DNA from 4 places in the Streptomyces sp. HUAS 31 genome. Region 4 is predicted to be linked to each of the others. Evidence: riboswitches for the same ligand, from Rfam matches in the RefSeq annotation. Region 4 holds a riboswitch; each other region holds the start of a gene.

Region 1 (7,059 bases), 3.7 Mb from region 4:
CGACGCACCCCACCGGTCCCACCGGCGGCGCACTGCGGCACGCGCACTGGTGGCAGAAGCGATGGGTGCGCTACGGCGCGCTCAGCACCCTCCTCGCGCTCTCCGGCCTTGTCATCCTTGCGCTGGTGCGTGAGCAGACCGGCACCGAGGGGTTCCTGGTCGGACTCGGGCTCGCCGTGCTGCCCGTGCCGCTGCTGGTGGCGTCCTTCCGCTGGCTGGACCGGGTCGAGCCGGGTCCCTGGCGCAATCTGCTGTTCTCGTTCGCCTGGGGCGCCTGCGCGGCGGCGCTGATAGCGATCGTCGCCAACAGCTTCGCGACGAGATGGATAGCGACCGCGACGGCCGACCCGTCGCACGCGGACACCCTGGGCGCGACCGTCATAGCGCCCGTCGTGGAGGAGCTGGCGAAGGCCGCGGCCGTGCTGCTGGTCTTCCTGTTCCGCCGCCGGGACTTCACCGGCATCGTCGACGGCGTGGTGATAGCCGGCGTCACCGCCACCGGCTTCGCCTTCACCGAGAACATCCTCTACCTGGGTACCGCCTTCGGTACCGACCAGCTCAGCGGCGACAGCGGCATCGCCTCCGTCACGGCGGCGACCTTCTTCGTCCGCGTCATCATGTCGCCCTTCGCGCACCCGCTCTTCACGGTCCTGACCGGCATCGGCTTCGGGATCGCCGCGCTGTCGGGCGAGCGCCAGCAGGTGCGCCGCGTCCTGCTCCCGCTCCTCGGCCTGCTGCTCGCCATGGGCATGCACGCGATGTGGAACGGCTCCTCGGCCTTCGGCGAGTACGGCTTCTTCGCCGTGTACGCGACCCTCATGGTGCCCGCGTTCGGGCTGCTGACCTGGCTGGTGATCTGGACCCGGCAGCGCGAGCTGCGGACCGTGCGCGAGGAGCTGCCCGCCTATGTCGTCGCCGGCTGGCTGTCGCCGGGCGAACCGTTCGCGCTGGGCTCGATGCGGGAACGGCGGGTGGCCCGGCAGTACGCGCGCCGGCACGGCGGACGGACGGCGGCGCGGACCGTGGCGCAGTACGAGGCCTACGCCACCTCGCTGGCGTTCCTGCGGCACCGGGGCCGCCGCGGCCGGGCCGGCGCCGACTTCGTCGTACGGGAGCAGGAGTTGCTGCACGCGCTGTGGCACCGCCGGGAGTTCGCCCGCCCTGCCCTGGAGCACGCGGCCGCCGCACAGTCCTGGCGGGGGCACGAGCACGGTTACGGCCACCCGCACGTGGCGCCGCTGCCGGTCTACTGGCAGTCCTACGGCCAGGTCGAAGGGCCGATGTACGGCCCGGCGCCGTACCCCGCTTACAACCCGTACCGGACGTGACCGGGCCGGCGTACCGGGGGCGTTGACGGACTCTTCCGGACATGCCGAAAACCGGCAGCCCTGGCGTCGGGGGGTCGTCGCCAGGACTGCCGGGGATCAGACGCGATACCCGTCCAGGGGTGGAATCAGGGGGTGAGGCCCTTGCCCTGGAGCCAGGCCATCGGGTCGATGCCGCTGGTGCTGCCGCCGGGGTGCACCTCGAGGTGGAGGTGGGCGCCGGTGACATTGCCCGTGGCGCCGACGCGGCCGATGACGTCGCCCGTGTTGACCTTCTGGCCCACGCTGACGCTGATCGAGGACTGGTGCGCGAACCAGAGCTCGGTGCCGTCGTCGAGGGTGATCTCGGTCTTGTAGCCGTAGGAGCCGTCCCAGCCGGCGAAGGTGACCGTGCCGGAGTGGATCGCCTTGATCAGCGTCCCGGTGGGGGCGGCGAAGTCGAGGCCCGTGTGGTACCCGGAGGACCAGTAGGCGCCGGCCTGACCGAACGTCGAGGTGATCGTGTACGAGGAGGTCGGCAGCGTGTACTGCTTGGCCAGCTCGGCGAGGCGCTCGGCCTCGGCCTTCTTGCGGGCCTCTTCCTCGGCGGCTGCCTTCGCGGCGGCGGCCTTGGCCTTGGCCTCCTTCTCCGCCTTGGCGGCCGCGTCGGCGGCCTCCTTCTCGGCGGCGGCGACGGCAGCGGCGGCGGCCTTGTTGTCGATCTGGTCCTGCTGGAGCTCGGCCTGGGCGATGATCCGGCTGCGCAGCGCCTCACCGGCGTCCGAGGTGCCCTGCGCGGTCTGCTCGGTGGTCTCGCCCATCGTGCTGAGCGCGGTGGCCGCGTCGTCGGCCGGCTCGGACGAGTCGTCGGAGATCAGCGGCAGGTCGGGCATGGTGATGGCGACCGGCGGCTTGCCGCTGTTCGCGCTGGCCATGCCGCCCGCGCCGACGGCGGCTATGACGCCGACGCCGAGAACCGTGGAGCTGCGGGCGAGTCCCCCGCCACGCTGCTTGGAGACGCGGTGCCTGCCACGAACGGGGCGAATGGACTCCGCGGTGGGGTTCCACTCCTCGAACGGGCCCTCGTCGGTGCGGAAACGGTCGTAGCCGAAGGTGTCGGTGTCGCGTTGACTCGGCACGAACGGGGCTTGCGGAGCAGGCCGGTTGGACGCCACGTGGGCGTACTCCTTTCCTTCCTTCTCGCCTACCGGGTTAGCTGACGGGTTCGGAGCAGGAAGGTCTCCTACGCGCGTATATCAACCGTGACTTCCCGGCGATATTCGCGCGATTCACCCCAGGGTGGTGGTTCCCCGGCTCCCTTGCGGGACTCGGCGCGTGCGCACGGAGCCGCCTCTTGTGACGGCTGGGACGACCGCGCTGCGTTATCGAACGTTAATAGACGCGAGGTGCGGATTCCAAGCTGTTCCTCTTGATCATTAACGATTTTCGCCCGGACTTACAGGTCACGAGCGGCCTAAATCGGGCGAGTTGGCCAAACCTCAGAGGCCACACAGATATTGACGGTATGTCAGTTGTTATGCGGAGGGCGGTCGTCCGATCACCCCCGGTGACGACGGTCAAGGTCGGCGCACGGCAATGAGCGCCATGTCGTCCGCCATCCCTCCACCGGAGTGCCGTCGCACCTCCACCGAAAGCACACCGAGCAACGCCCCCGGTTCGCACAGCGCCTCGGTGCGTCCCGCGAAGGCCCTCTCGGGGTCGTAGAACCGTCCGCCGACGTCAAGCGGACGAACCGGCGGGCATATGAGATCCGCCCTTCCTCCACCTCACCAGGGTTGCCGAAGCGGCGGTGGGGAGCGAGCGCTGAGAGCCCGACCGGGAAAACACTCAGGGCCGGAACTGAATCAGTTCCGGCCCTGAGCCTTCAGTAGCGGGGACAGGATTTGAACCTGCGACCTCTGGGTTATGAGCCCAGCGAGCTACCGAGCTGCTCCACCCCGCGGCGATGACTCAATAGTACGCCATCCGCGGGACCCGAAGCACACGACTTTCCGGGGCACTGTCCTGACCAGGACTTTTCGGACAGCTGTGCGGGCCGTGTCACACCCTGGCGCTCAGGGCAGCAGGTGGGCGTTGGGCGCCTTGGCGCGCTCCTCGTACTCCGGCAGCACCAGCACCTCCACGCCCTGCGCCGCCAGCATCCCGCTCCCGTCGGCGCCCGCCACGAAGGTGTCCGGCTCCCGCCAGGCCGTCACCACCCGGCGGGCCCCCGCCCGGAGGATCAGCCGCGCGCAGGGCACCGGGCGGGACGAGCGGTGGGTGCACGGCTCCAGGCTGCTGTACACCGTGGCGGACGCGAGCCTCGGATCCCCGGCCGCGATCTTCGCCAGTGCCGCCTCCTCCGCATGCGCCACCGGATCGCCGCCCTCCCGGGAGTACCCGCGCGCCAGCTCGGTCCCGTCGGCCGCGACAACCACCGCGCCGACGCTGAAGGCCGTCTCCGACGGCGGGCACCGCTCCGCCAGCTCGCACGCCAGCGCCAGCCAGTGCCGGTCCGCGGCGGCGGGGAGGGCGCCGGTGCCGGGTGCCGTCGGCGCGTAGCGCATCAGTACGACGTCCTCGATGCGACGCGACTCCAGCAGCCGCAGCCGGCCACCCTGGTAGCCGCCCGGCCCGAACAACCGCGGCGCCTCGGGGTCGCCCACGAACAGCGGCGCCAGCACCAGCTGCAGCTCGTCCGCCAGCCCCTGTGTCATCAGCTGGGTGTGGATGGTGCCGCCGCCCTCGACCATCAGCCGCTCGACACCGCGCACCTCGCGCAGATGTGCCAGCAGGGCCCGCCAGTCCAGCTCGGGTCCCAGCGCGACGACGTCCGCCGCGACCGGCTCCCGGCGCAGCCGCTCCGCGCCCTTCTCCGTCGTGTAGACGATCTTGTCGCCGCCGGTGTGCCAGAAGTTCGCGGCCGCGTCCAGCTCGCCGGACGCGCTGACCGTGACCTTCAGCGGGTACTCCGGCCTGCCCGCCGCCACCCGCGCGGCCCGCCGCTCGGCCGAGTTCACCAACAGCCGCGGGTTGTCCGCCCGGATCGTGCCGGCGCCGATCAGGATGGCGTCCACGGACGCCCGGACCTCGTCGACCCGGTCGAAGTCGGCCGGACCGGACAGCAGCAGACGCTCGGGGGTGGTGTCGTCGAGGTAGCCGTCCAGGGAGACGGCGGCGGACAGCAGGACGTAGGGGTACGACGGCATCGGCGCGCTCTCCGGCTCGACAGACTGCGATCTTGGTTCAAGTTTGAAACAAACCTACACTGGTGGCATGACGACTCGCTGGCTCACCCCCGAGGAGCAGCGCGCCTGGCGCGCGTACATCGGCGCCGTCCACCTGGTGGAGGACGCGCTGGACCGGCAGCTCCAGCAGGAGGCCGGCATGCCTCACATGTACTACTCCATCCTGTCCACCCTGTCCGAGTCCCCGGAACGGCGGCTTCGGATGACCGATCTCGCGGAACGGCTGAAGATCACCCGCAGCCGGCTGACGTACGCCGTCACCCGGCTGGAGAAGGACGGCCTGGTGCGGCGCGAGGACTGCCGCTGGGACAAGCGGGGCAGCATCGCGGCACTCACCGACGAGGGCATGACGGTCCTGGAGGGCGCGGCGCCGGGCCATGTCGAGACCGTGCGGTCGGTGCTCTTCGACCGGCTGAGCCCGGAGCAGGTCGGGCAGTTGGAGGAGATCTTCTCGACGGTCACCGAGGGCTTCCAGGGGGACGCGGCGAACGCCACCGGGGACGACGTGCCCTGGCGGCGGCGCTCGGCCAAGTCCTGTTCGTGAGCTGGACGACAATCCTGTTGATTCAAATTTAAAGCATGGGGTAGGGTCCTGAACCTGAGGAGCTGCTTCAAATCTGAAGCAGACATCCATGTACGGAACCCGGAGAACCCGCATGCCCGACTTCACCGCCGCCACCCAGCGCGCCCGTGTCCGGGTCCCGCTGCGCTTCCAGGACGGCTACCGAGCCGACGCCGAACTCGTCACCTTCCACGGTCTGGCCGACGGCCTGGAGCATGTGGCCGTCGTCCTCGGCGACCCCGCCCCCGGCACCACCCCGCTGGTCCGCCTGCACTCCGAGTGCCTGACCGGCGACGTCTTCGGCTCGGCGCGCTGCGACTGCGGCCCCCAGCTGCGCGAGGCCGTCGAGCGCATCGCGGAGCGCGGCGGCGTGCTGCTGTACCTGCGCCAGGAGGGCCGCGGCATCGGGCTCTACAACAAGCTCGACGCGTACGCCCTCCAGGACGAGGGCCTCGACACCTACGCCGCGAACGCCGCCCTCGGCCTCCCTGAGGACGCCCGCGACTACACGGCCGCCGCCCAGATGCTGGCCGCGCTCGGCATCGGCGAACTGGACCTGCTCTCCAACAACCCCGACAAGGCGGAGCAGCTGCGCACCCTCGGCGTCTCGGTCAAGGACCGCGTGCCCACCGGCGTCTTCGCCACCTCGGACAACGTCCGCTACCTGCGCGCGAAGGTCCTCCAGACCCAGCACACGCTGCCGCTGGGCGACCTGTCGAAGGTCAGCGCGGGCTGAACGGCCCTGCCGATCGTCGTGGGCCGAGCGCCCCCATGGCGATACTCGCCGGCTGAGCGCCGCTGTCGATCCTCGCCGACGAGTGCCGCTGTCGATCCTCGCGGGCCGAGCATCCCTGTCGGCCCCGAGGCCCTCACCCCCACTGCACGCGCTCGATCAGCCCCGCAGCCGTGAAGGCGGCCTTCAGCTCCTCCCGCCCTTCCGTGAAGTGGGCCCAGCTGTCGAAGTGGACGGGGACTATCCGCCGCGCTTCGAGGATCCGGGCGGCCTCGGCGGCCCGTGCGCTGTCCAGGGTGAGCAGCTGCCGGTCGAGGACGGGGGTGCGGGCGGCGCCGGCGAACAGCACGGCGAGGTCCACAGGACCGAACCGCTCGGCGACCTCCCTGACCGGTCCGAGCTGGGCGTTGTCCCCGCTGACATAGACGGTGGGCAGCCCGTCCCCGGTCAGCACGAACCCGACGACCTGCCCGACGACCGCTTCGAGCTCCGCCCGCTCGCCCGGCCCGTGCAGCGCGGGCACCCCGGTCACGGTGACGACGCCCCCACCGGGCCGCTCCACCTCCACCGACTCCCAGTCCGCGAGCCCCCGAGCGGCCCCGCCGAGCCGCTTCGCCCCGCTCGGCGTGGTCAGCGTCAGCGGCACGTCGGCGAGCAGCGCCCGCCCGGAGACGTCGAGGTTGTCCGGGTGCTCGTCGTGCGACAGCAGCACCACGTCGATACGTCCGAGGTCGTCGACCGACCCGGCCGAGGCCGCCGTCTTGGTCAGGGCCCGGCCGCCACCCAGCGGGTAGTCACCGGGGGCGTCGAACGTGGGATCGGTGAGAACCCGCAGCCCGCCGTACTCGAAAAGGGCCGTCGGACCACCGAACACCCGGACGGGAATCTGCGCACTGGCACTGCTCTCGGCAACCATCGACAGTCAGACCTCACGGTTGGGAATGGATGTATCCGTGAGAGGACAGTAGCCATACCTCACGGATAGACGCAACCGAAAACGTGAGAAGCCGAGACGGCACCGGCGGATTCCTCTGTCCAGGTCGGCGACAGAGGCATAGAATCGTCGCAAAAGGTACGGGATTGAGGTGTGGTGCGCATGGACCATTCCCACAACCTCATCGGGTCGCTCGATCATGTGACGGCCTCATACACGTCTGCGCCACCGCCACGGCCGGCACGCAAGGTAGCGGCCACGCACAGAGCCGATCAGCT
Region 2 (7,059 bases), 1.2 Mb from region 4:
CACCAGCTCGGTGATGGTGTCGACGCGGATCACGCCCGCCTGCCGCAGCAGCGCGGAGACGGTGGTGTGCGGGAGCCGGGTGACCCGCACGGTGTGGCCCTGCGGCGCCGCTCCCCCGTGCCGCGCGCCCTGCACCACGACGAGCGGCTTCGCGGCTGCCGTGCGCCGGGCGAGGCGGGTGAACTTGCGCGGGTTGCCGATGGACTCCAGGTACATGAGGACGACGTCGGTGTCCGGGTCGTCGTACCAGTACTGGAGGACGTCGTTGCCGGAGACGTCGGCGCGGTTGCCGGAGGAGACGAAGGTCGAGATGCCGGTGACGCCGGTGACCCCGCCGCCGCGGCGGTGCAGCCGGGACAGCAGGGCGATCCCGATGGCGCCGGACTGCGCGAAGAGGCCGATCCGGCCCGGCCTCGGCATCTCGGGGGCCAGTGAGGCGTTCAGCCGTACGTCGTCGGCGGTGTTGATGATCCCGAAGGCGTTCGGGCCGATGATGCGCATGCCGTACGTACGCGCGTGCCGGACGAGTTCGCGCTGGCGCTCGCGTCCGTCGGGCCCGCTCTCGGCGTATCCGGCGGACAGCACGACCAGGCCCTGCACGCCGTGCTCGCCGCATTCGGTGACCACGTCGGGGACGTATTCGGCCGGCACGGCGACCACCGCGAGGTCGACCTGCTCCTCGATGTCCCGCACGGAGCGGTGCGCGGGCACCCCGTCGAGTTCCTTGAGGTCCTCGGGGAACGCCTTGTTCACGGCGTACAGCCGGCCCGTGAACCCGGCGTCCCTGATGTTGCCGAGGACGCCGCGGCCGACGCCGCCGGGGGTGCGGCCGGTGCCGATGACGGCGACGGAGCCGGGCACCAGCAGCCGCCGTACGGAGTGGGCCTCGGCACGCTGCTCGCGGGCGTACTGCACGGCGAGCGAGCGGTCGGTCGGCTCCAGGTCGAACTCCAGGCGTACGACGCCGTCCTCGAAGCTGCGCTTCTGGGTGTACCCGGCGTCCGTGAACACCTTGATCATCTTGGTGTTGGCGGGCAGCACCTCGGCGGCGAACCGGCGGATGTCGCGTTCGCGGGCGACCGCCGCGATGTGTTCGAGGAGGGCGGAGGCGACGCCGCGTCCCTGGTGGGCGTCCTGGACGAGGAAGGCGACCTCGGCCTCGTCGGCCGGTGCGGACGCGGGCATTCCGTCGGCGCCGATCCGGTCGTAGCGTACGGTGGCGATGAACTCGCCGCCGATCGTGGCCGCGAGTCCCACCCGGTCCACAAAGTCGTGGTGCGTGAAGCGGTGGACGTCCTTCGCGGACAGTCGCGGGTAGGGCGCGAAGAAGCGGTAGTACTTCGACTCGTCCGACACCTGCTCGTAGAAGCTGACCAGGCGCTCGGCGTCATCAACGGTGATGGGGCGGATGCGCGCGGTGCCGCCGTCGCGCAGCACCACGTCGGCTTCCCAGTGGGCGGGGTACTCGTGCCTGTCCGAGGCGCTCTGCATGGGGCCCAGATTACGGCTCGCGTACGACAACGGCGCGAGGCAGTCTGTTCGGGACGTCACATGGGGTCGAGGCCGCGACCCCACGGTCACCACGGGAGGGTGTTTTGTCCCTCCCGGCCTGCTTCACGAGTGTGGGAAACTGGTCTAGACAACCCTGAACACCGAAGGGCAGCATCACATGGCTGAGCGCCGCGTCAACGTCGGCTGGGCCGAGGGCCTCCACGCCCGCCCCGCTTCCATCTTCGTCCGGGCCGCCACGGCCGCAGGTATCCCGGTGACGATCGCCAAGGCTGACGGCAACCCCGTCAACGCGGCCTCCATGCTGGCCGTGCTGGGCCTGGGCGCCCAGGGCGGCGAGGAGATCGTCCTCGCCTCCGACGCCGAGGGTGCGGACGCCGCCCTCGACCGTCTGGCGAAGCTGGTCTCCGAGGGACTCGAGGAGCTGCCCGAGACGGTCTGAATGACCTGAGCGGGTATCCCGATCGAACGGTGAAGCCGCGTCCGCCTTTCCGGCGGGCGCGGCTTCGCTGTTTTCGGGAGGGCGCCGACGGAATTTAACGCACGGCGGTGACACATCCGAAAAAGGGCAGCGGAAATTACCCGCCGCCGAATATCTCTTCTTTGTATACGGCGCCTGTGTTAATGCCGCAGGCTCGGCATGTTTACGGGATGTTGCGAATTCCTCACACGCTCCGCGCGCTCGCCGCCGGTGCCGAACCTCAGACGGTGCGCCGCGAGGGAGCGCTCGGTGTGCACAGCGGTGATCGCGCGGGCGCGTTCGCCGTCGCCGCGCGCCACCGCGTCCACGATCGCGCCGTGCTCGGTCCAGGACTCCACGGGATCGGCGGGCGCCTCCACGGCGTACATCCAGGCGATCTTGTGGCGCAGCTGGGCCAGTATCGAGGTCAGGGCGGGGCTGCCGGTGGACTGGGCGAGCGTCTCGTGGAACCAGCTGCCCAGAGAGCGCAGGTCGTCGCTGTTCCCGCGCTTGGCCCGCTCCTGCCCCAGCCTGACCAGGCCGCGCAGGACCTTCAGATGGGCCTCGGTGCGCCGCTGGGCGGCCCGGGAGGCGCCCAGGGGTTCCAGCAGGCCGCGCATCTCCAGCAGGTCGGCTGCCTCCTGCTCGGTCGGTTCGGCGACGCACGCGCCCGCGTGGCGCCGGGTCACCACGAAGCCCTCCGCCTCCAGGGTGCGCAGGGCCTCGCGCACGGGGACACGGGAGACGCCGTAGCGGCGGGCGAGCAGTTCCTCGGTGAGCCGGCTGCCGCGCTCGTAGACACCGGCGACGATGTCGTCCCGGATCGCCGTGCACACCGAGTGCGCCGGAATACGCATGACCGACCTCCGCCTTAATCCCCGTGAAACGTCGACGAATGACGTGTTCCCGAGGACTCTATTGCAACCGGCCGGAATTTCCGACGGCGAGCCGGAATCCATGGATATTTTTTGGTCAGCGTAACGTCCGGAAACAACGAAAGCCCCGGCTCGGGGAGCCGGGGCTTCGAGGATGCGCGGTGGTGGCGTCAGACGTTCACGCCGTGCCCGCGCAGATAGGCGACGGGGTCGATGTCGGAGCCGTACTCCGGCGTCGTGCGGGCCTCGAAGTGCAGGTGCGGCCCGGTGACGTTGCCGGTGGCGCCGGACAGGCCTATCTGCTGGCCCGGGGTGACGGCCTGGCCGACCGAGACGCCGATGGACGACAGGTGGCCGTACTGCGTGTACGTGCCGTCGTTCATCTTGATCACGATGTTGTTGCCGTACGCCCCGCCCCAGCCGGCCTCGACGACGGTGCCGGAGCCGACCGCGTGGACGGAGGTGCCGCTGGCGGCGTGGAAGTCGACGCCGGTGTGGCTTCCGGAGGACCAGACGGCGCCGCCGGACTTGTAGCCGGTGGAGACGTACGAGCCGGCGATCGGGGAGACGTACGACAGCAGGCGCTTGCGCTCGGCCTCGCGGGCGGCGCGCTCCTTGGCCTCGCGCTCGGCCTTCGCCTTCGCGGCCGCCTTCTCGCGGGCCGCCTCCTGAGCGGCCTTCTTCGCGGCGGCGGCCTCCGCGGCGGCCCGCTCCTGAGCGATGGCCTGGGCGTCGATCTGGTCCGCGATGGAGTTCTCGACGGTGACGACGGGTATGAGACCGGTCTGCTCCGCGGCGGGCTCGGCGGCGAGCGCGGGGGCGGCCAGGGTGCCGACGACTCCGGTGGCGGTGAGCGCGGCGACTCCGGCCGCGCGGGCGGTGGTGCGCTCGAACCGGCCGGGCTTACGGTGCTTCCCGGTGGGGCGGTTCTTCCCCGTGGCGCAGGTGAACGCCATGAAGTGGCTGGTCCTTTCCTTCCCTCTCGCCTACCGGGTTAGCTGACGGGTTCGGAGCAGGAAGGTCTCCTACGGGCCCCCTCGCGACTCGCGCGGGCGTCCGATTCACCCCAGGGACTACGGGTGGGTCCCCGGCTCCCCAGGCTCGCGCCTTACGGGGACTCGGCGATGGCTGTCCGGTGCCGCGGGCGCGGCGCACTGCCTGACGGACAGCCCGGAAGACGCTAAACGCGGCGTCTTTCAATCCCCAAACGGATCGCGGCTTTTGTAGCGCATCCCACAGACCAGACAGGCAACCTCTCCCTCAATTCGGGCATAAGGGGGCCCTGGTGACTCAAGGGTCACCAGGGCCTCTGCACGCGCGTGGCGCCGGACGGCGCGAGCCCGTCCTCTACTCGGCTGCCACGACCGTGACTTCGCCGATGCCGAGGGCCTCCACGGGCTCCCGGATCTCGGCCGCGTCACCGACGAGGATCGTCACCAGACGGTCCACAGGGAAGGCGCTCACGGCCGCCGCGGTGGCCTCGACCGTGCCGGTCGCGGCCAGCTGCTGGTACAGCGTCGCCTGGTAGTCGTCGGGCAGGTGCTGCTCGACCTGGTCGGCCAGCGTGTTCGCCACGGACGCCGCGGTCTCGTACTTCAGCGGCGCCACCCCGACGAGGTTCTGCACGGCGAAGTCCCGCTCGGCGTCGGTGAGCCCCTCGGCCGCGACACCGCGCAGGACCTTCCAGAGGTCGTCCAGGGCCGGACCGGTGTTCGGGGTGTCGACGGAGCCGCTGATGGCGAGCATCGCCGCGCCCGTGCCCTCCGGGGCGGAGCGCAGGACCTGACCGAAGGCCCGCACGCCGTAGGTGTAGCCCTTCTCCTCGCGCAGGACCTTGTCCAGACGGGAGGTGAGGGTGCCGCCGAGGCAATAGGTGCCGAGCACCTGCGCGGGCCACACGCGGTCGTGCCGGTCGGGGCCGATGCGGCCGATCAGCAGCTGCGTCTGGACGGCGCCGGGGCGGTCGACGATGACGACCCGGCCGGTGTCGTCCGCGACGACCGGCGGGACCGCGCGCGTCTCGCCCGGCGAGCCGGTCCAGGCGCCCAGGGTGTCGCCGAGCAGGGCGTCGAGGTCGACGCCGGTGAGGTCGCCGACGACCACGACGGTGGAGGTGGCGGGGCGTACGTGCCGCTCGTAGAAGGCGCGTACGGACGCCGAGTCGATGCCCTCGACGGTTTCCTCGGTGCCCTGGCGCGGGCGGGACATGCGCGAGGTCGCCGGGAACAGCTCCTTGGAGAGCTCCTTGGCGGCCCGGCGCGAGGGGTTGGCCAGCTCGTGCGGGATCTCGTCGAGCCGGTTGCGCACCAGGCGCTCGACCTCGCTGTCCTCGAACGCGGGCGCCCTGAGGGCGTCGGCGAGCAGGCCGAGCGCCTTGGGCAGGCGGGAGACGGGCACTTCCAGGCTCACCCGGACGCCGGGGTGGTCGGCGTAGGCGTCGAGCGTGGCGCCGCAGCGCTCCAGCTCGGCGGCGAACTCCTCGGCGGTGTGCTTGTCGGTGCCCTCGGACAGGGCACGCGCCATGATCGTGGCGATGCCGTCGAGGCCCTTCGGCTCGGCGTCCAGGGGCGTGTCCAGGAGCACCTCGACGGCGACGACCTGCTGGCCGGGGCGGTGGCAGCGCAGGACGGTGAGGCCGTTGTCCAGCTTGCCGCGCTCGGGCGCCGGGAACGCCCAGGGACGGGCCTGGCCCGCCTGGGGCTGCGGGTGGAACTCCATGCTGGCGAGCTCGGTCACTGCGCCGACTCCTCGTTCTCGTCGGTGGCGGGGGCGGCCCCGTCGGTGGCGGCGGCTTCCAGTTCCTCGGCCTCGTCGCCGACCGGCTCGTACACGAGCACCGCGCGGTTGTCGGGGCGCAGCCGGGCCTGGGCGACGGCCTTGACCTCGTCGGCGGTGACGTCGAGGACACGCTGCACGGCGGTGAACGCCAGCTGCGGGTCGCCGAACAGGACGGCGTACCGGCACAGTTCGTCGGCGCGGCCCGCGACGGTGCCGAGCCGGTCCAGCCACTCGCGCTCCAGCTGGGCCTGCGCGCGCTCCATCTCCTCGGCGGTGGGGCCCTCCTGTGCGAAGCGGGCGAGCTCCTCGTCGACGGCCGACTCGATGACGGGCACCTCGACGTCGCCGGAGGTCTTCACGTCCAGCCAGCCCAGCGAGGGCGCGCCGGCCAGGCGCAGCAGGCCGAAGCCGGCCGCGACAGCCGTACGGTCGCGGCGCACGAGGCGGTTGTAGAGGCGGGAGGACTCGCCGCCGCCGAGGACGGTCAGCGCCAGGTCGGCGGCGTCGCACTCGCGCGTGCCGTCGTTCGGGAGGCGGTAGGCGGCCATCAGCGCCCGCGCGGGGACGTTCTCCTCGACGACCTCGCGCAGCTGCTCGCCGATGACCTCGGGCAGCGAGCCGTCGCGCGGGGCGGGCTTGCCGTCGTGGCCCGGGATGGAGCCGAAGTACTTCTCGACCCAGGCGAGCGTCTGCTCCGGGTCGATGTCGCCGACGACGGACAGGACGGCGTTGTTGGGCGCGTAGTAGGTGCGGAAGAACGCGCGGGCGTCCTCCAGGCTGGCCGCGTCCAGGTCGGCCATCGAACCGATCGGAGTGTGGTGGTACGGGTGTCCGTCGGGGTACGACAGCGCGGTCAGCTTCTCGAAGGCCGTGCCGTAGGGGACGTTGTCGTAGCGCTGGCGGCGCTCGTTCTTGACGACGTCGCGCTGGTTCTCGAGGCTGACCTCGTCGAGCGCCGTCAGGAGGCTGCCCATGCGGTCGGCCTCCAGCCACAGCGCGAGCTCCACCTGGTGGGTGGGCATGGTCTCGAAGTAGTTGGTGCGCTCGAAGCTGGTGGTGCCGTTCAGCGAGCCACCGGCGCCCTGGACGAGCTCGAAGTGCCCCGTGCCCTTGACGCTGTTCGAGCCCTGGAACATCAGGTGCTCGAAGAGGTGGGCGAGTCCGGTACGGCCCTTGACCTCGTGGCGGGAGCCGACGTCGTACCAGAGGCAGACCGCGGCGACCGGCGTGAGGTGGTCCTCGGAGAGCACCACGCGCAGGCCGTTGGCCAGGCGGTGCTCCGTCGCGGTGAGGCCGCCGGATTGTGCCTCCGGTGTGGCCGTGTGACCCATGGGCAAGGTGTCCTTCCGGTCGCGTGCACTTCCTTGTGCCGAGCAGTTCGGCATAAGTTCCTGCCACTGTATGCAGCGTGCGAAGGCTCGGCGAAGTTCCCGGTCA
Region 3 (7,059 bases), 6.8 Mb from region 4:
GTCGGGCCGCGCCCGGACGCCACCAGACACACCCGCTTGGCGCCACCCGCCAATCCGGCGGCGGCAGCCTGGGAGGCCTGGTCCGGCTTGAGCCAGGTGTACTTCAGGATGCCGGTGGTGGAGCCGAGGCGCTGCGAACAGTAGGAGCAGTCCTCGGGGCACAGGCCCGACTTCAGGTTGACCAGATAGTTGAGTTTCACCCGTCGGCCGAACCAGTGCCGGCGCACCTTGCCGGCCGCGGCCACCACATCGAGCAGGTCGTCGTCGGAAGTGGCGAGGACGGCCAAGGCTTCCTCGCGGGTCGGCAGCTCGCGCCGAAGCCCCTTGTCCACCAGCGTGTTCAGCAGGTCCATGGAAGCTGATCCTGACGTACGGAGGGCGTCCGAGCCAAGGTGAGTTTGCACAACCCTGTCGTTTCGATGTGTGGGTATTGCCACACCGTGGGCGGGCCGCCGTACGGCTAGGGTCTGTCCACTGCCTACAAAAGCGACGTCTGTGTACCGCTCACCAAAGCCCCGGAGGAACCATGGCGTTCGGCTGGATCGACGAGCAGGCGGAGCTGCGCCGCCGCGCCGGGCTCGTACGGACCCTGCGCCCCCGGCCCGCCGTATCACCGCTCCTCGATCTCGCGAGCAACGACTATCTGGGCCTGGCCCGCCATTCGGAGGTCACCGAGGGCGCGGCGCGTGCCTCGCGCACCTGGGGCGGCGGCGCGACCGGCTCCCGGCTCGTCACGGGCACGACGCAGCTGCACGCCGAGCTGGAGCGCGAGCTGGCCGACTTCTGCGGCTTCGAGGCGGCGCTGGTCCTCTCGTCGGGCTACGCGGCCAACCTCGCCGCGGTCACCGCGCTGGCGCCGCACGGCTCGCTGATCGTGTCGGACGCCGGCAACCACGCCTCGCTCATCGACGGCTGCCGACTGGCCAGGGGCACCACCCAGGTCGTCCCGCACTCCGAGCCGGAGGCGGTACGCAAGGCCCTGCACACGCACGAGGGCACGGCGGTCGTCGTGTCCGACACCGTCTTCTCCGTCGACGGCGACGCGGCCCCGCTGGCCGAGTACGCCGAGGCGTGCCGGGAGCGCGGCGCCGGGCTACTGGTCGACGACGCCCACGGCCTGGGCGTCCTGGGTGACGGCGGGCGCGGCGCGGCGTGGGCGGCCGGGCTCGCGGGGGCGGACGACGTCGTCGTCACCGTCACGCTGTCCAAGTCCCTCGGCAGCCAGGGCGGCGCCGTCCTCGGCCCCGCGCGGGTGATCGAGCATCTCGTCAACACCGCGCGGACGTTCATCTTCGACACGGGTCTCGCCCCGGCGTCCACGGGCGCGGCCCTGGCGGCGCTCAGGCTGCTGCGCCGTGAACCGGAGCGGGCGGCGCGGGCGGGTGCGGTGGCACGTGAACTCCACGCACGGCTGACCGCCGAGGGTCTGGAGGCGGTACGTCCGGACGCCGCCGTCGTCTCCGTGCGCGCCCCGTCCCCGGAGAAGGCCGTGCGCTGGGCGGCCGAGTGCCGTGCGGCGGGCCTCGCCGTGGGCTGTTTCCGTCCTCCCTCCGTTCCCGACGGCATCTCACGGCTGAGGCTGACCGCCCGCGCGGACCTCTCCGAGGCCGAGATCGAGCGCGCTGTTCGAGTGATCGGCGAGACACGACCATGAGTCGGCGTGACACGGCCCTGCTCGCACATCGGATGGAACTGATCAGAATCGATCAGGGTTGATCTGATCGGTCAGGGTGGTCAGGACTGGAGCGCGGCCGTGAAACCCGCCCAGCTCTCGGGGGAGAAGAGCAGCGCGGGGCCGGCCGGGTCCTTGGAGTCGCGCACCGCGAGCAGCCCGGTCCAGGGACCGGAGTGCGGCCGTGCCGTCTCGACGCAGTTGTTCGCACCGGTGCTGTAGCTGCTGCGCAACCACCGCGCACCTGCCAGTTCGGTGCTGGACATGAGGTTCCGAGGCATTGCTGTCATGGTGCCTCCTTACACACCGCCACCTAGCGCGGCGATGTAATCCAACGATTCCTCGGGCGAAAGGGCGTGGATCCGAAGGGTGTTGAAGGCCTCCGTGTAGGCCTGGAGGTCTTCTTTCCGTTCGAGGTAGAGGCTACTCGTCAAGTGGTCGAGAACAACCACATCCAGATCAGAAGTGCTCGAAAATGAGAAGATAACGAAAGGGCCAGTGATGCCGACATGCTCGCCGGCCCTGAACGGCAGCACCTGAAGGCGGACTTGGGGCAGTCGGGCGGCCTCCATCAGCCGGCTCAGCTGCCGCGCCATCACCTCGGGCCCGCCGATCTCCCGGCGCAGCACCGCCTCGTCCAGCACCGCGCTCAGCTTCAGCGGCGGATCCGCGCGCAGCACGTCCTGCCTGGCCAGCCGCACCGCGACCAGCGCGTCGAGGCGGTCGTCGGTGTCGCCGTCGAGCCCGCCGACGGCGGCCCGGGTCACCGCCCGGGCGTACTCGGGCGTCTGGAGCAGACCGGGTACCACCGACGTCTCCAGCGTGCGCATCGCCCTCGCCTGGGACTCCAGGCTGATGAAGTCCCGGTACGTCGGCGGCAGTACTCCGCGGTACGCGTGCCACCAGTGATGCCGGCCACCGCCCTCGTCGGAGCCCGCCAACACCACCAGCAATTCCCGCAGTTGGGCGTCCTCCACGCCGTAGACGTCGAGCAGTAACCGCACATCGGCCGGTTTCACCCCGCTGGCGCCGGTTTCGATCCGGCTCACCTTGGATTGATGCCAGCCCGCCAGCCGGGCCGCCTCACCGCTGGTGAACCCCGCCCCGGTGCGTAACGCACGCAGTTCCGCGCCCAGTTTCCGGCGGCGTACCGCGGGACCGTGCTGCATGGGCTACTCCTTACTCCAACCGAGCCACCCAAATACGCTCTGCCGTCGCAGAGTTCACCGCTTCGAGCGACAGATATATGCATATCTTGGTGGATCGCCACCCGTGACGGGTGCGGTAATGGCAGTCTGGCGACGAAGCACCAGTCCGGGACCGTACTCGAACCATCCGCTCCGTGTCGGACCACGGTCCCGTGGGAAAGGGACGACGTCGCCATGGCAGATCACCTGGAAGCATCCGTCACTCTGCCGAGCGATCCCGCCTCGGTCTCCGCGGCCCGGGCCTACGTGCTCACCACCCTCACCGAATGGGGCCTGCCACCGGACACGGAAGTGGCCGACACCATCCGCCTGATCGTCTCCGAACTCACCACCAACGCCGTACAGCACACCCTCGGCCAGTCACCCACCTTCACGGTGGACCTCGCGCTGGACCGTGACGAACACCTGCGCATCGGTGTCACCGACAGCCATCCGCGATTCCCCAAGCGGCTGCCGGCCGCCGTGCAGCAGGACAACGGACGCGGCATGGTGATCATCCGCTGGCTGACCGCGGAATGCGGCGGCAAGTTGAGAGTGCGCCCCACCCGCGAGGGCGGCAAGACCGTCTCCATCGAACTGCCGTGGACGGTCCCCGCCGAGCCGGTCGTCGCCGCGGGACCGCAGGAGTCCTGACCCTTCACGGCTGCAGCGGCTGCCCGGAGCGGGCGAACGTGCCGCGCAGCAGAGCCCGGAAGGCGTCCGCGGCGGGAGCCGCCTCGTCGCCGCGATAGGCGACCGAGATCGTACGGCGCAACCGCCCGCCCTCCAGCGCACGCACGCCCACCGGAGCGACCGACGTGCGCGCCACCATCTCCGGTACGACCGCGACCCCGAGCCCCGCACTGGCCAGGGCGCACACCAGCAGGTACCCCGGCGTCGCCACCAGCACCGACGGCATGGCCCCCGCCTCGGTCAGCGCCGCCTCCACACCCCGCCGGGCCGGAGCGTCCGGCGCCATGCTGATCAGCGGCTGCCCGGCCAGCTCGGTCAGCGGCAGCCGCGTGGCGCCGCTGGTCAGCACATGGCCCGGCGCGGACACCAGGACCAGTTCCTCGACGAGGACCGGCTCGACGCCCACGGATGCGGGCAGCGGGGTCGGTTCCGCGGGCTCGTAGGTGTGCGTCAGCGCCAGATCGACCTCGCCCGCCGCCACCGCGGCGACACCGGCCGACGGTTCGTAGTCGGCGACCGTCAGCTCCACGTCCGGATGCGCCCGGCGGAAGGCGCTCAGGGCCGGCGGCAGCAGATGGATGCCGGCCGTCTGGAAGGTGCCGAGGCGCAGGGTGCCGCCGGACAGGCCGGTCAGCCGGGCGAGTTCGTGCCGGGCCCGGTCCAGCTCGTCGAGCACCCGCCGCGCCCGGGCCACCAGAAGCTCGCCCGCACCCGTCAGCCGTGTGCCCCTGTGGTGCCGTACCAGAAGGGCCGTGCCCGCCTCGCGCTCCAGCTTGGCCAGCTGCTGGGAGAGCGCGGGCGTGGTGTACCCCAGCCGTTCGGCGGCGCGGGTGATCGAGCCCGCCTCCGCGACCGCCACCAGGGCGGCGAGCCGGACCGGGTCGTACATGCGGCCCTCCTTCCGCCTCGGTCACGCATCTGCCTTAAGAAGTGCTTTAGGGATTGCCAGAATATTCGAAATACCTACTGAAGGCTGGCGGGCGGCACGCTGGGGTCCATGGACGCTCAGCTCATCGCCTTCACCGGTGTCTCCGCCGGCCTGGTCGCCATGCCCGGGGCCGACTTCACCGTCGTCGTACGCAACGCCCTCGTCTCCCGCCGGGCGGGCATCGCCTGTGCGCTCGGGATCGGGGCGGGGCTGCTGGTGCACGTGACGATGGCGGTCGTCGGCGTGGCGGCGGTCCTGGCCGCCGTACCGGCGCTGTTCCGCGCGCTCCAGGTGGTCGGCGGCGTCTATGTGCTGTACCTGGGCGTGCAGACCCTGCGGCAGCGGCCCACCGAAGTCGTGGACACGCGTGCGGAGTCCACCGCCCGGCCACTGCGGCAGGGCTTCGTGACCAACGCCCTCAACCCGAAGGCGTCCCTCACGTTCCTCAGCGTGCTGCCGCAGTTCGTGCCCGCGGGCGCTCCGGCCCTGCCCCGGACTCTCCTGCTGGCCATGATCGTGCTGGCGATCGCCCTGGTGTGGTTCCAGGTGGTCGCCCTGCTGGTGGACCGGCTCGGCAGATGGCTGCGCCGGCCGCGCGCCGCACGTGCGGTCACGGTCGCCACCGGCGCCGCACTGACGGCCTTCGGCGCGGCCCTGCTCGCGGGTCCGCTGCTCGCCCTGTGAGGCCCCGAGAGCGGTGACGGCGCGTCAGGGTGCCGCCACCGCCCCCGGGCAGGTCACTTGACCCGGCCGTACCAGACGCTCCTGGTCCAGATCTTCTGCAGCTTGACCACGTCCCCGGTCTTCGGGGAGTGCCAGATCTTTCCCTTCCCGGCGTAGATGCCGACGTGGTAGACGTACGACCCCGAGTGGAAGAACACCAGGTCCCCGGCCTTGCGGTTCTTGGCGGAGATGTGGCGGGTCTTGTTGTACTGCTGGGCAGCCGTGCGGGGCAGCTTCTTGCCCGCCTTCTTGAACGAGTAGAGCGTCAGCCCCGAGCAGTCGAACCGGTTCGGGCCCGTGGCGCCCCACCGGTACGGGGAGCCCTTCTTGGAGGCCGCGACCTGAAGTGCCTTCGACGCCGGTGTGGCTGCCTCGGCCTCGGACGTGAAGCCGGGTGCCACTATCGAGCCGCCCACGGCGGCGATGGTGAGGGCCGAAGCCGTACCGGCCCGGACCATGAGCGACGGGACACGATTGAGCGCAGTCATGCGCAACCCTTCGTCAGCCGCCTGAGAAGGATGACCTGTCGGATTCGGGCTGGCGAAGTTGCCCGGCCGCGTTACCGCGGCTTCACCCCAAGGGCTGCTCGGTTCGAACGAACGTCCGCTCCGGCGACCCGTCTTGCTCGGGTCCTCCACTCCTGCCGATCCACTCCTGTCGACCGGTCATCCGGGCGGCGGCAGGACTCGGCGTCCGCCCGGACCGCCCCGCCGCTGTGGCGGGGGCTTGTCGTCAGACAGGGATCTTGACGCACGGATGAGCGAAATACCCAACGGAATCGGGGGTTTGTGGTGTTACTCACCACTCACCCGTTCGGGTGGGTGACCCCCCGTTCGGGTGAGTGTCCAGATGCCCGAGGAGTCCCGGACCAGGGGCGGAGCGCGTGATTCCGTCTGCCGCTCATGCCTGTTGCGCAACCCTGACGGCCGCACGGCAGGAGGGCCGACTACGCCGAAAGGGGGTACGCCGTTCGGTCCGTTTCAACTCCGTTCCGGACGCCTCGTCAATGGGCCGGGGCGCCCGGGATCCGGCTGCAGGGGTCGTCAACTGTCGGAGCGCGGGGGCACCGTGACGCGAGCCGTGCGGCGCTCTCCGTCCAGCACGCGCAACGCACGCGCCAGCGTGGGAGCGTGCAGCTCCGTCTCACCGCGCTGGTGCATCAGCGCCAGCGCGTCCCGCAGCTCGGCCGCCCTGCTCACGAGCGCCTGGGCGGCCCGCAGTCCGCGATAGGTGTCGCCGTGGTGCGCCGGGTTGATCCGGCCGAGCAGGTCCACGACGTCAAGATAACGGTCGATCAACTCGCCCTCCGCCCGCGTCAGCGCGGGCAGCGGCGGCAATTCGGGTGGCAGCACCGGCCGGTCACCGCCCCGTGGGCGGAGCGAGCGTCTCCTTGCGGCTGGGGATGATCCGGTCCACCAGTCCGTACTCCAGCGCCTCTTGGGCGGTCAGGACCTTGTCCCGCTCGATGTCCTCGGCCACCTGCTCACGGGCGCGTCCGGTGTGCCGGGCGAGCATCTCCTCCAGCCGCGCCCGCACCCGCGTCAGCTCGGCGGCCTGGATCGCCAGATCACTGGCCTGCCCCTCGATCGGCTCGGTCAGCGCCGGCTGATGGATCACCACCCGAGCCCCCGGCAGCGCGAACCGCTTGCCCGGAGTGCCCGCCGCCAGCAGCACGGCGCCGCTCGACCCGGCCTGGCCCAGGCAGATCGTCTCCACGTCGCAGGAGACGAACTGCATCGTGTCGTAGATCGCCGACATGGCGCTGAACGAGCCGCCGGGCGAATTGATGTAGAGCGAGATGTCCTGGTCGGGGTCCTTGTGCTCCAGGTACATGAACTGGGCCATCACGTCGTTCG
Region 4 (7,059 bases):
GTCGAGCCGGACCTGGTGTGCGTCGCCAAGGCGCTCTCCGGGGGCTATGTGCCGGTGGGGGCCACCCTCGGCAAGGACTGGATCTTCAAGAGGGTCTACTCGTCCATGGACCGGGTGCTCGTGCACTCGGCGAGCTTCGGGTCCAACGCGCAGGCCATGGCGGCCGGGCTCGCCGTGCTGTCCGTCATGGAGAACGAGCAGATCGTCGCGAACGCGAGGGCGACCGGGGAGCAGCTGCGGTCCCGGCTCGCGGCGCTGGTCGGCAAGTACGAGCTGCTCGCCGACGTCCGAGGCCGTGGCCTGATGATCGGCATCGAGTTCGGCCGTCCCGACTCGCTGAAGCTGCGCGGCCGCTGGACCATGCTCCAGGCCGCCCGCAAGGGACTGTTCGCGCAGATGGTCGTCGTCCCGCTGCTGCGCAGGCACCGGATCCTCACCCAGGTCTCCGGCGATCACCTGGAGGTGATCAAGCTGATCCCGCCGCTGATCATCGGCGAGCGGGAGGTGGACCGGTTCGTCGACGCCTTCACCGAGGTGATGGACGACGCGCACAGCGGCGGCGGGCTGATGTGGGACTTCGGCAAGACGTTGATCAAGCAGGCGGTCGCCAACCGGTGAGGGCACGCACGCCGCGGGTCCGGTAGGGCCTTGCGGTCCGGTCGGGTGCCGGTGCGGGTCCGGTAGGCCCGTGAGCGCCCGGTCGGGCTCTCAGCTCGCGTTCCGCCGGTTTTGCCTCTGAGGCAAGAAATTTGCCGCAGAGGCAAACCTGCGGCTGAATGGGGAGCATGAGCTCTCCCGAGACCTCGCCCGAGGGCGAGGCGGAAGTGCCGGCCGAGGCGCTCCCCGTCGTCGCGCCCCAGCTCCGGGCCCTGCGTCGGCGCGCCGCCCTCACCCTGGAGGCCGCGGCCCGCTCCGCCGGGCTGTCACCGGCCCACCTCTCCCGGCTGGAGACCGGGCAACGCCAGCCCTCGCTGCCGATGCTGCTCGCGCTCGCCCGCATCTACGGTACGACGGTTTCCGAGCTGCTCGGCGAGTCGGCCGCCGACCGGGACGCCGTGGTGCGCGCCGCCGATATGGAACCGACCGCCGCCGGCGGCTGGACGTACTGGCAGGCCGGCGCGCCCGGACGCGGAATGCAGGCCCTGCGCGTCCATGTGCCGCACGGCTCGCAGGGCGACATCGTGCGGGTGCATCCCGGCGAGGAGTGGCTCTACGTCCTCGAAGGGCGGCTGCGGCTGCGCCTCGGGGACACCACGCACCGGCTCGCGCCCGGAGACAGCGCGCACTTCGATTCGCTCACCCCGCACCGCATCGCCGCCCTGGACCCGGGCGGGGTCGAGCTGCTGTTCGTCCACACCCTGTTGCAGAGCCCCACGGCCACCCTGTGCCTGGGCCCCACCCCTGGAGAGACGCCATGAGCGACATGGAGGAGAAGTTCCCGCGTGCCCTGTGGGTGCGGCTCATCATCTACATCGCGGTGGGGCACGTCTTCGCCGCCTTCATCTACTTCCTGTTCGAGGCGGGCGCGAAGTAGGCCGGGCGCGTCAGTCGAGCAGCCGCTCGCGCAGCCGGTCCCGGGACTCGGGGCTCAGCCGCAGGCCCTGCTCCAGGTAGGTGTCGACGCCGCCCCACGTGTCCTCGATGGTCTCGAAGGCAGCCGTCAGATACTCGGCCCGCGCGTCGAACAGCGGGCTGAGCAGCTCCATGACCTCCGGCGAGTAGGCGGAGGCGTCGCTGGCGCTGCGCCGCACCTTGTAGCGGCGGTGCTTGGCGTTGGACTCCAGGTAGTCGGCGACGATCGCCTCACGCTCGACGCCGAGGGCCAGCAGCGTCACGGCGATGGACAGGCCCGCGCGGTCCTTGCCGGCCGCGCAGTGCATAAGCGCCGGGACGCTGTCCTCGGCGAGGGAGTGCAGCACCTGGGAGTGTTCACCGGTGCGCTCCTTGATGATCGAGCGGTAGGAGACGATCATCCGGTTCGCGCCCTTGCCGTCCGACAGGATCCCGCGCAGCTGGTCGAGGTCGCCGTCCCGGACCATCTTCCAGAACTCCGCGCCGTCCGCCGGGTCGGAGAGCGGCAGGTTGACGTTGCGCACGCCCGGCAGCTCGACGTCCGGTCCTTCGAGCTTCTGGTCGGCGGCGTTGCGGAAGTCGAAGATCGTGTGCAGCCCCAGCGCGCCGAGGAAGTCTGCGTCCTCGGTCGTCGCGTGCGCGAGGTGGCCGCTGCGGAACAGCACTCCGTGCCGCACCCGTCGTCCGTCCACGGTGGGCAGGCCGCCCACATCACGGAAGTTGCGAACGCCCGCCAATTCGGGCTCGGTCGACGGGATCTGCTGCGTCACGGGGGCTCCTCCCAGTCAGTCCCGGCGGCGCGGCTCGGCGATGCGGCCGACGGGGTGCGCTCTCGACCATACGACATGGATTCCTGGGGCAATGAGTTGTCCACAGGCGTTGCCTCGGAGCCTCGCGGCCCTTGATGATGTTGGTACTTGATCGCACCCGTTCGTCTCTGTGGGGGCTTGATGCTGGGGATCTCCGACAACGGCCGTACGTGGCTCCTCTCCGGGCCGACCAGCAGTTACGCCCTCCACCTGACCGACGGCGACGAACTGCTGCACCTCCACTGGGGACCGCGGATCGGACTCGCCGACGCCGAGGCGCTCGCCGTGCGCCCGCTGCCGGAGTACTGGCCCTTCGAGTCCCCGCTCGACGGACGCGAGGAGTACCCCGTCGAGGGCGGCCCCCGCTTCGTACGGCCCGCCCTGTCCGTGCGCACCGACGAGCGGCGCGGCACCGAGTGGAGCTTCGAGCGCCACGAGTCCGAGGGTGACGAACTGCGGTTGCGCTTCCGTGACGGCGGACTGAACGTCACGCTGCACTACCGGATGCGCGGGGACGTCGTCGAGCGCTGGGTGACCCTGGACAACCAGGGAGCCGCCCTGGAGCTGCTGCGCGCCGACTCGGCGGCCTGGACCCTGCCCGAGCGGGAGGGCTGGCGGCTGTCCCAGCTGCACGGCCGCTGGGGCGCCGAGTCACGGCTTGCGCGGGCCCCGCTCACCTACGGCGAGAAGGTCATCGGCAGCCGCCGCGGCCACACCGGACACCAGCATCTGCCGTGGGTCGCGCTCGATGCGGACGCCACCGAGGAACGCGGCGAGGTCTACGGCTGCGCCCTCGGCTGGTCCGGGTCCTGGCGGATAGCCGTTGCCCAACTCCCGGACGCGCGCGTGCAGGTCACCGGCGGCGCCGGTCACGACGACTCTGGCCTGCTGCGGCTGGCCGCGGGGGAGTCCTTCACCACGCCCGTCTTCGCCGGCCTCTGGAGCGACGGCGGCTTCGGCGGGGCGAGCCGCGCCTGGCACGCGTACCAGCGCGCGTATGTGATCCCGGACGCAGACCGGGACCGGCCGGTGCTGTTCAACTCCTGGGAGGCGACCGAGTTCGACATCTCCGAGGAGCAGCAGAGCCTCCTCGCGCGGCGGGCCGCGGCCATCGGCGTCGAGCTGTTCGTGGTGGACGACGGCTGGTTCGGGACGCGCACCAGCGACCGCGCCGGGCTCGGTGACTGGACGCCCAACCCCGACCGCTTCCCCTCCGGCCTCAAGCCGCTCGCCGAGTACGTGCACGCGCTCGGCATGCAGTTCGGCATCTGGGTCGAACCAGAAATGGTCAATCCGGACAGCGAGCTGTATCGCGCACATCCTGATTGGGTTCAGTACCAATCGGGACGAAAGCGTACGGAATTTCGCAATCAGCTCGTGCTGAACCTGGCCCGCGACGACGTCCGGGAGTACCTCTGGGAGCGGCTCGACGGGCTGCTCTCCAGTGCTCTGATCGACTATGTGAAGTGGGACTTCAACCGCTGCTTCAGCGATGCCGGCTGGCCCGGTGAGGCGTATCCGCAGCGCCTGTGGGTCGACCATGTGCATGCCCTGTACGACCTGCTGGACCGGCTGCGCGCCGCTCACCCCGGCGTCGCCTTCGAGTCCTGCTCGGGCGGCGGCGGGCGCATCGACCTCGGTGTGCTCGGCCGTACGGACCAGGTGTGGACCTCGGACAACACCGACCCGCTCGACCGGCTCGCCATCCAGCACGGCTTCAGCCAGATCCATCCGGCCCGGGCCATGGCCGCCTGGGTCACCGACAGCCCGAACGCCATGCTCAACCACCGTGCCAGCTCGCTGCGCTTCCGGTTCGTGAGCGCGATGGCCGGGGTGCTCGGTGTCGGCGGCGACCTCGCGCGGTGGACCGAGGAGGAGCTCGCCGAGGCCGGGGAGTGGGTGGCGCTCTACAAGGAGATCCGGCCCCTGGTGCAGCGCGGCGACCTGTACCGGTTGCGGCCCCCGCGGGGCGGGCTGAGTGCGGTGCAGTACGTGCTCGGGGACGAAACGGTCGTCTTGGCCTGGCTCCAGGCGCAGAGCTACGGCGAGCCCCTCCCGGCGCTCCGGCTGCGTGGTCTGGATCCGACAGCTGCGTATGAATGCCTTGAAACGGGCGAAATTCACCGAGGGGCCGTACTGGTGCATCACGGACTGCGCGCCAACCTGAAGGGCGACCTTGATGCGATGGTTATTCGACTCCGTCGCATCTAGGCGATCTGTCCGAATTGGCACCTTCATTCCAACTCGCTCTGCAATAAAGAAAGCTGGAGCAGTGTCACGTGAGGAGCGTCATAGCCGTGACGGTGCGTCGCCCGTCATGTCCACGTAATTCATAGGCTTTTCAAGGGGCTTTGAGTCGGGCGACGCCCTCATATTTCACGCACGGTGACGGCTAATTCCCACAAGGGATCAACAGGAACGCATTCGGACGGAACCTCTCACTTGTTCCCATGCGTCTTCCTCGCTTACGTTCGCCACCAATCCGGACGGACGCCCAATCCTGCCGCCGCTCGGATTCCGCGCAAACTCACCCGTGCACGGCAGGAGCGGGGGACCCACAGGTACAACCGCCTGTTCCGGTCTCCGGAACGGCTAGGGGTCAAGTCGCGCCATGGCGCGGCCGGGCATCTCCAGCCCGCACCCGACAGCTCACCTCGCAGGCGCCGGAGAGGAATTCGTCATGCCCGCGAAGGGTAAGCATCGCCGTCCGAAGTCCCTGCGCTTCACCCGCTCCATAGCCGTCGCCGGAACCGGTGGCGCCGCTCTCGCTCTTCCGCTCATGGGAGCCACCGGCGCCCACGCCGCTCCCTCGCAGTCCGTTTCGGAAAAGGCCGTTCAGTCCCTTCCGGTCGCCGGCCAGAAGGCCGCCGACAAGAAGGTCGCCCAGAAGAAGACGGACGTGCGGACCTATTCGGTGAAGGTCGGCGATTACCTTTCGAAGATCGCCGACGAGCAGAACGTCAGCGGTGGCTGGAAGAAGCTCTACGCCGACAACCGTGAGGCCGTCGGCTCCGACCCGTCGCTGATCCACCCGGGCCTCAAGCTCGCCATCGGCGGCAAGAAGGCCGCGACGACCGCCCCCAAGTCGTCGCCCTCCAAGCCCTCTTCGGCGTCCAAGTCGTCCGCGAAGGACTCGTCCGCCGCGAAGCCCGCCGCGCCCAAGAAGGCGACCGCGGCCGCCGAGACCACCAGCACCGTCAACGGCTTCTCCGCCCCGCTGTCCGGCGCCTCCCTCGGCACCGGCTACAAGGTCGCGGGCAGCATGTGGTCCAGCGGTTACCACACCGGCGTCGACTTCGCCGCCGCCACCGGCACCCCGCTGAAGGCGGTCGGCGCGGGCACCGTCGTCTCGGCCGGCTGGGGCGGCGCGTACGGCAACCAGGTCGTCATCCAGCTCGCCGACGGCTACTACGCCCAGTACGCCCACCTGTCCTCGCTCTCGGTCTCCAGCGGCCAGACGGTGACCGCGGGCCAGCAGATCGGCCTCTCCGGTGCGACCGGCAACGTCACCGGCCCGCACCTGCACTTCGAGATCCGCACCACGCCGGACTACGGCTCGGACGTGGACCCGGTCGCCTACCTGCGCGCCAAGGGTGTCGCCATCGGCTGACGCGGCGCCACGCCAGAACCACCTGCCTGACACGCGGCCGAAGGCCGGACCCCGATCCCCGGGTCCGGCCTTCGGCATGTTGCGCCCACAACACCCCTGTTCAAAGGGTTATTCCACGTTTGGTGAACACTTTAGGAGTGGCTTATCTCACCGATCGTCAACCCTTTCCTACGGTCGCGTAGGTCACATTCGAAGGTGAATCATGGGCCGATGTGGCAGACGATTCGAAGAGTGACAGCAGTGCAGTGATCGGGTCGTACGTTGCGGTGGGGGACAGCTTCACCGAGGGCGTCGGCGACCCCGGCCCCGACGGCGCGTTCGTCGGCTGGGCCGACCGGTTCGCGGTCCTGCTCGCGGACCGGCGCCCCGAGGGCGACTTCGACTACACCAACCTCGCCGTACGCGGCAAACTGCTCGACCAGATCATCGAGAACCAGCTTCCGAAGGCCGCCGAACTGGCCCCGGACCTGGTCTCGTTCTCTGCGGGCGGCAACGACATCATCCGACCCGGAACCGACCCCGACGAGGTCGCCGAGCGCTTCGAGCGGGCGATCGTCCGGCTCACCTCGGCCGTCGGCACCGTCATGGTGACGACCGGCTTCGACACCCGTGGCGTGCCCGTGCTGAAGCATCTGCGCGGCAAGATCGCCACGTACAACGGACATGTGCGCGCCATCGCCGACCGGTACGGCTGCCCGGTGCTCGACCTGTGGTCCCTGAAGACCGTTCAGGACCGCCGCGCCTGGGACGACGACCGGCTCCACCTGTCTCCCGAGGGGCACACGCGCGTGGCGCTCCGCGCGGGCCAGGTCCTCGGCTTGGAGATCCCCGCCGACCCGGACCAGCCCTGGCCGCCGCTCCCGCCCCGCGGCACCCTCGAGGTCCGGCGGGACGACGTCCACTGGGCCCGCGAGTACCTGGTGCCGTGGATCGGCCGACGACTGCGCGGCGAGTCGTCGGGCGACCATGTGACGGCCAAGGGCGCGCTGTCCCCGGACGACATCAAGATGCGGATCCGATCGGTGGCTTGAGAGAGGTTCCCGAGCGACCGATACGTCCGGGCCGTAC

The links. A riboswitch is a leader RNA that binds a small molecule or an ion and turns the genes downstream of it on or off. The one in region 4 is predicted to bind cyclic di-AMP.
Region 1: linked by a shared signal. The riboswitch ahead of PGH47_RS20395 (M23 family metallopeptidase) and the one ahead of PGH47_RS36630 (peptidoglycan DD-metalloendopeptidase family protein) in region 4 are both predicted to bind cyclic di-AMP.
Region 2: linked by a shared signal. The riboswitch ahead of PGH47_RS31700 (M23 family metallopeptidase) and the one ahead of PGH47_RS36630 (peptidoglycan DD-metalloendopeptidase family protein) in region 4 are both predicted to bind cyclic di-AMP.
Region 3: linked by a shared signal. The riboswitch ahead of PGH47_RS06125 (C40 family peptidase) and the one ahead of PGH47_RS36630 (peptidoglycan DD-metalloendopeptidase family protein) in region 4 are both predicted to bind cyclic di-AMP.

The regions. Positions count from the first base shown of each region.
Region 1 is NZ_CP116353.1:4,615,608-4,622,666, forward strand. It holds gene PGH47_RS20390 (PrsW family intramembrane metalloprotease) at 1-1,328, shown strand, start outside; gene PGH47_RS20395 (M23 family metallopeptidase) at 1,454-2,479, opposite strand; cyclic di-AMP (ydaO/yuaA leader) riboswitch at 2,491-2,648, opposite strand; tRNA gene PGH47_RS20400 (tRNA-Met) at 3,194-3,267, opposite strand; gene PGH47_RS20405 (dihydrofolate reductase family protein) at 3,380-4,513, opposite strand; gene PGH47_RS20410 (MarR family winged helix-turn-helix transcriptional regulator) at 4,581-5,096, shown strand; gene PGH47_RS20415 (GTP cyclohydrolase II) at 5,209-5,850, shown strand; gene PGH47_RS20420 (MBL fold metallo-hydrolase) at 5,984-6,763, opposite strand; gene PGH47_RS20425 (GAF domain-containing protein) at 6,944-7,059, shown strand, end outside.
Region 2 is NZ_CP116353.1:7,109,473-7,116,531, reverse strand. It holds gene PGH47_RS31715 (bifunctional acetate--CoA ligase family protein/GNAT family N-acetyltransferase) at 1-1,491, opposite strand, end outside; gene PGH47_RS31710 (HPr family phosphocarrier protein) at 1,670-1,951, shown strand; gene PGH47_RS31705 (GntR family transcriptional regulator) at 2,131-2,826, opposite strand; gene PGH47_RS31700 (M23 family metallopeptidase) at 3,015-3,800, opposite strand; cyclic di-AMP (ydaO/yuaA leader) riboswitch at 3,813-3,978, opposite strand; gene PGH47_RS31695 (M16 family metallopeptidase) at 4,192-5,580, opposite strand; gene PGH47_RS31690 (M16 family metallopeptidase) at 5,577-6,953, opposite strand.
Region 3 is NZ_CP116353.1:1,435,493-1,442,551, reverse strand. It holds gene bioB (biotin synthase BioB) at 1-353, opposite strand, end outside; gene PGH47_RS06155 (8-amino-7-oxononanoate synthase) at 527-1,654, shown strand; gene PGH47_RS06150 (DUF397 domain-containing protein) at 1,735-1,962, opposite strand; gene PGH47_RS06145 (helix-turn-helix domain-containing protein) at 1,972-2,841, opposite strand; gene PGH47_RS06140 (ATP-binding protein) at 3,055-3,513, shown strand; gene PGH47_RS06135 (LysR family transcriptional regulator) at 3,518-4,441, opposite strand; gene PGH47_RS06130 (LysE family translocator) at 4,550-5,164, shown strand; gene PGH47_RS06125 (C40 family peptidase) at 5,218-5,691, opposite strand; cyclic di-AMP (ydaO/yuaA leader) riboswitch at 5,695-5,827, opposite strand; gene PGH47_RS06120 (hypothetical protein) at 6,247-6,555, opposite strand; gene PGH47_RS06115 (ATP-dependent Clp protease proteolytic subunit) at 6,563-7,059, opposite strand, start outside.
Region 4 is NZ_CP116353.1:8,275,969-8,283,027, forward strand. It holds gene PGH47_RS36605 (aspartate aminotransferase family protein) at 1-618, shown strand, start outside; gene PGH47_RS36610 (helix-turn-helix domain-containing protein) at 786-1,418, shown strand; gene PGH47_RS36615 (DUF6126 family protein) at 1,415-1,534, shown strand; gene PGH47_RS36620 (tyrosine-protein phosphatase) at 1,545-2,342, opposite strand; gene PGH47_RS36625 (alpha-galactosidase) at 2,523-4,592, shown strand; cyclic di-AMP (ydaO/yuaA leader) riboswitch at 4,892-5,057, shown strand; gene PGH47_RS36630 (peptidoglycan DD-metalloendopeptidase family protein) at 5,062-5,991, shown strand; gene PGH47_RS36635 (SGNH/GDSL hydrolase family protein) at 6,237-7,022, shown strand.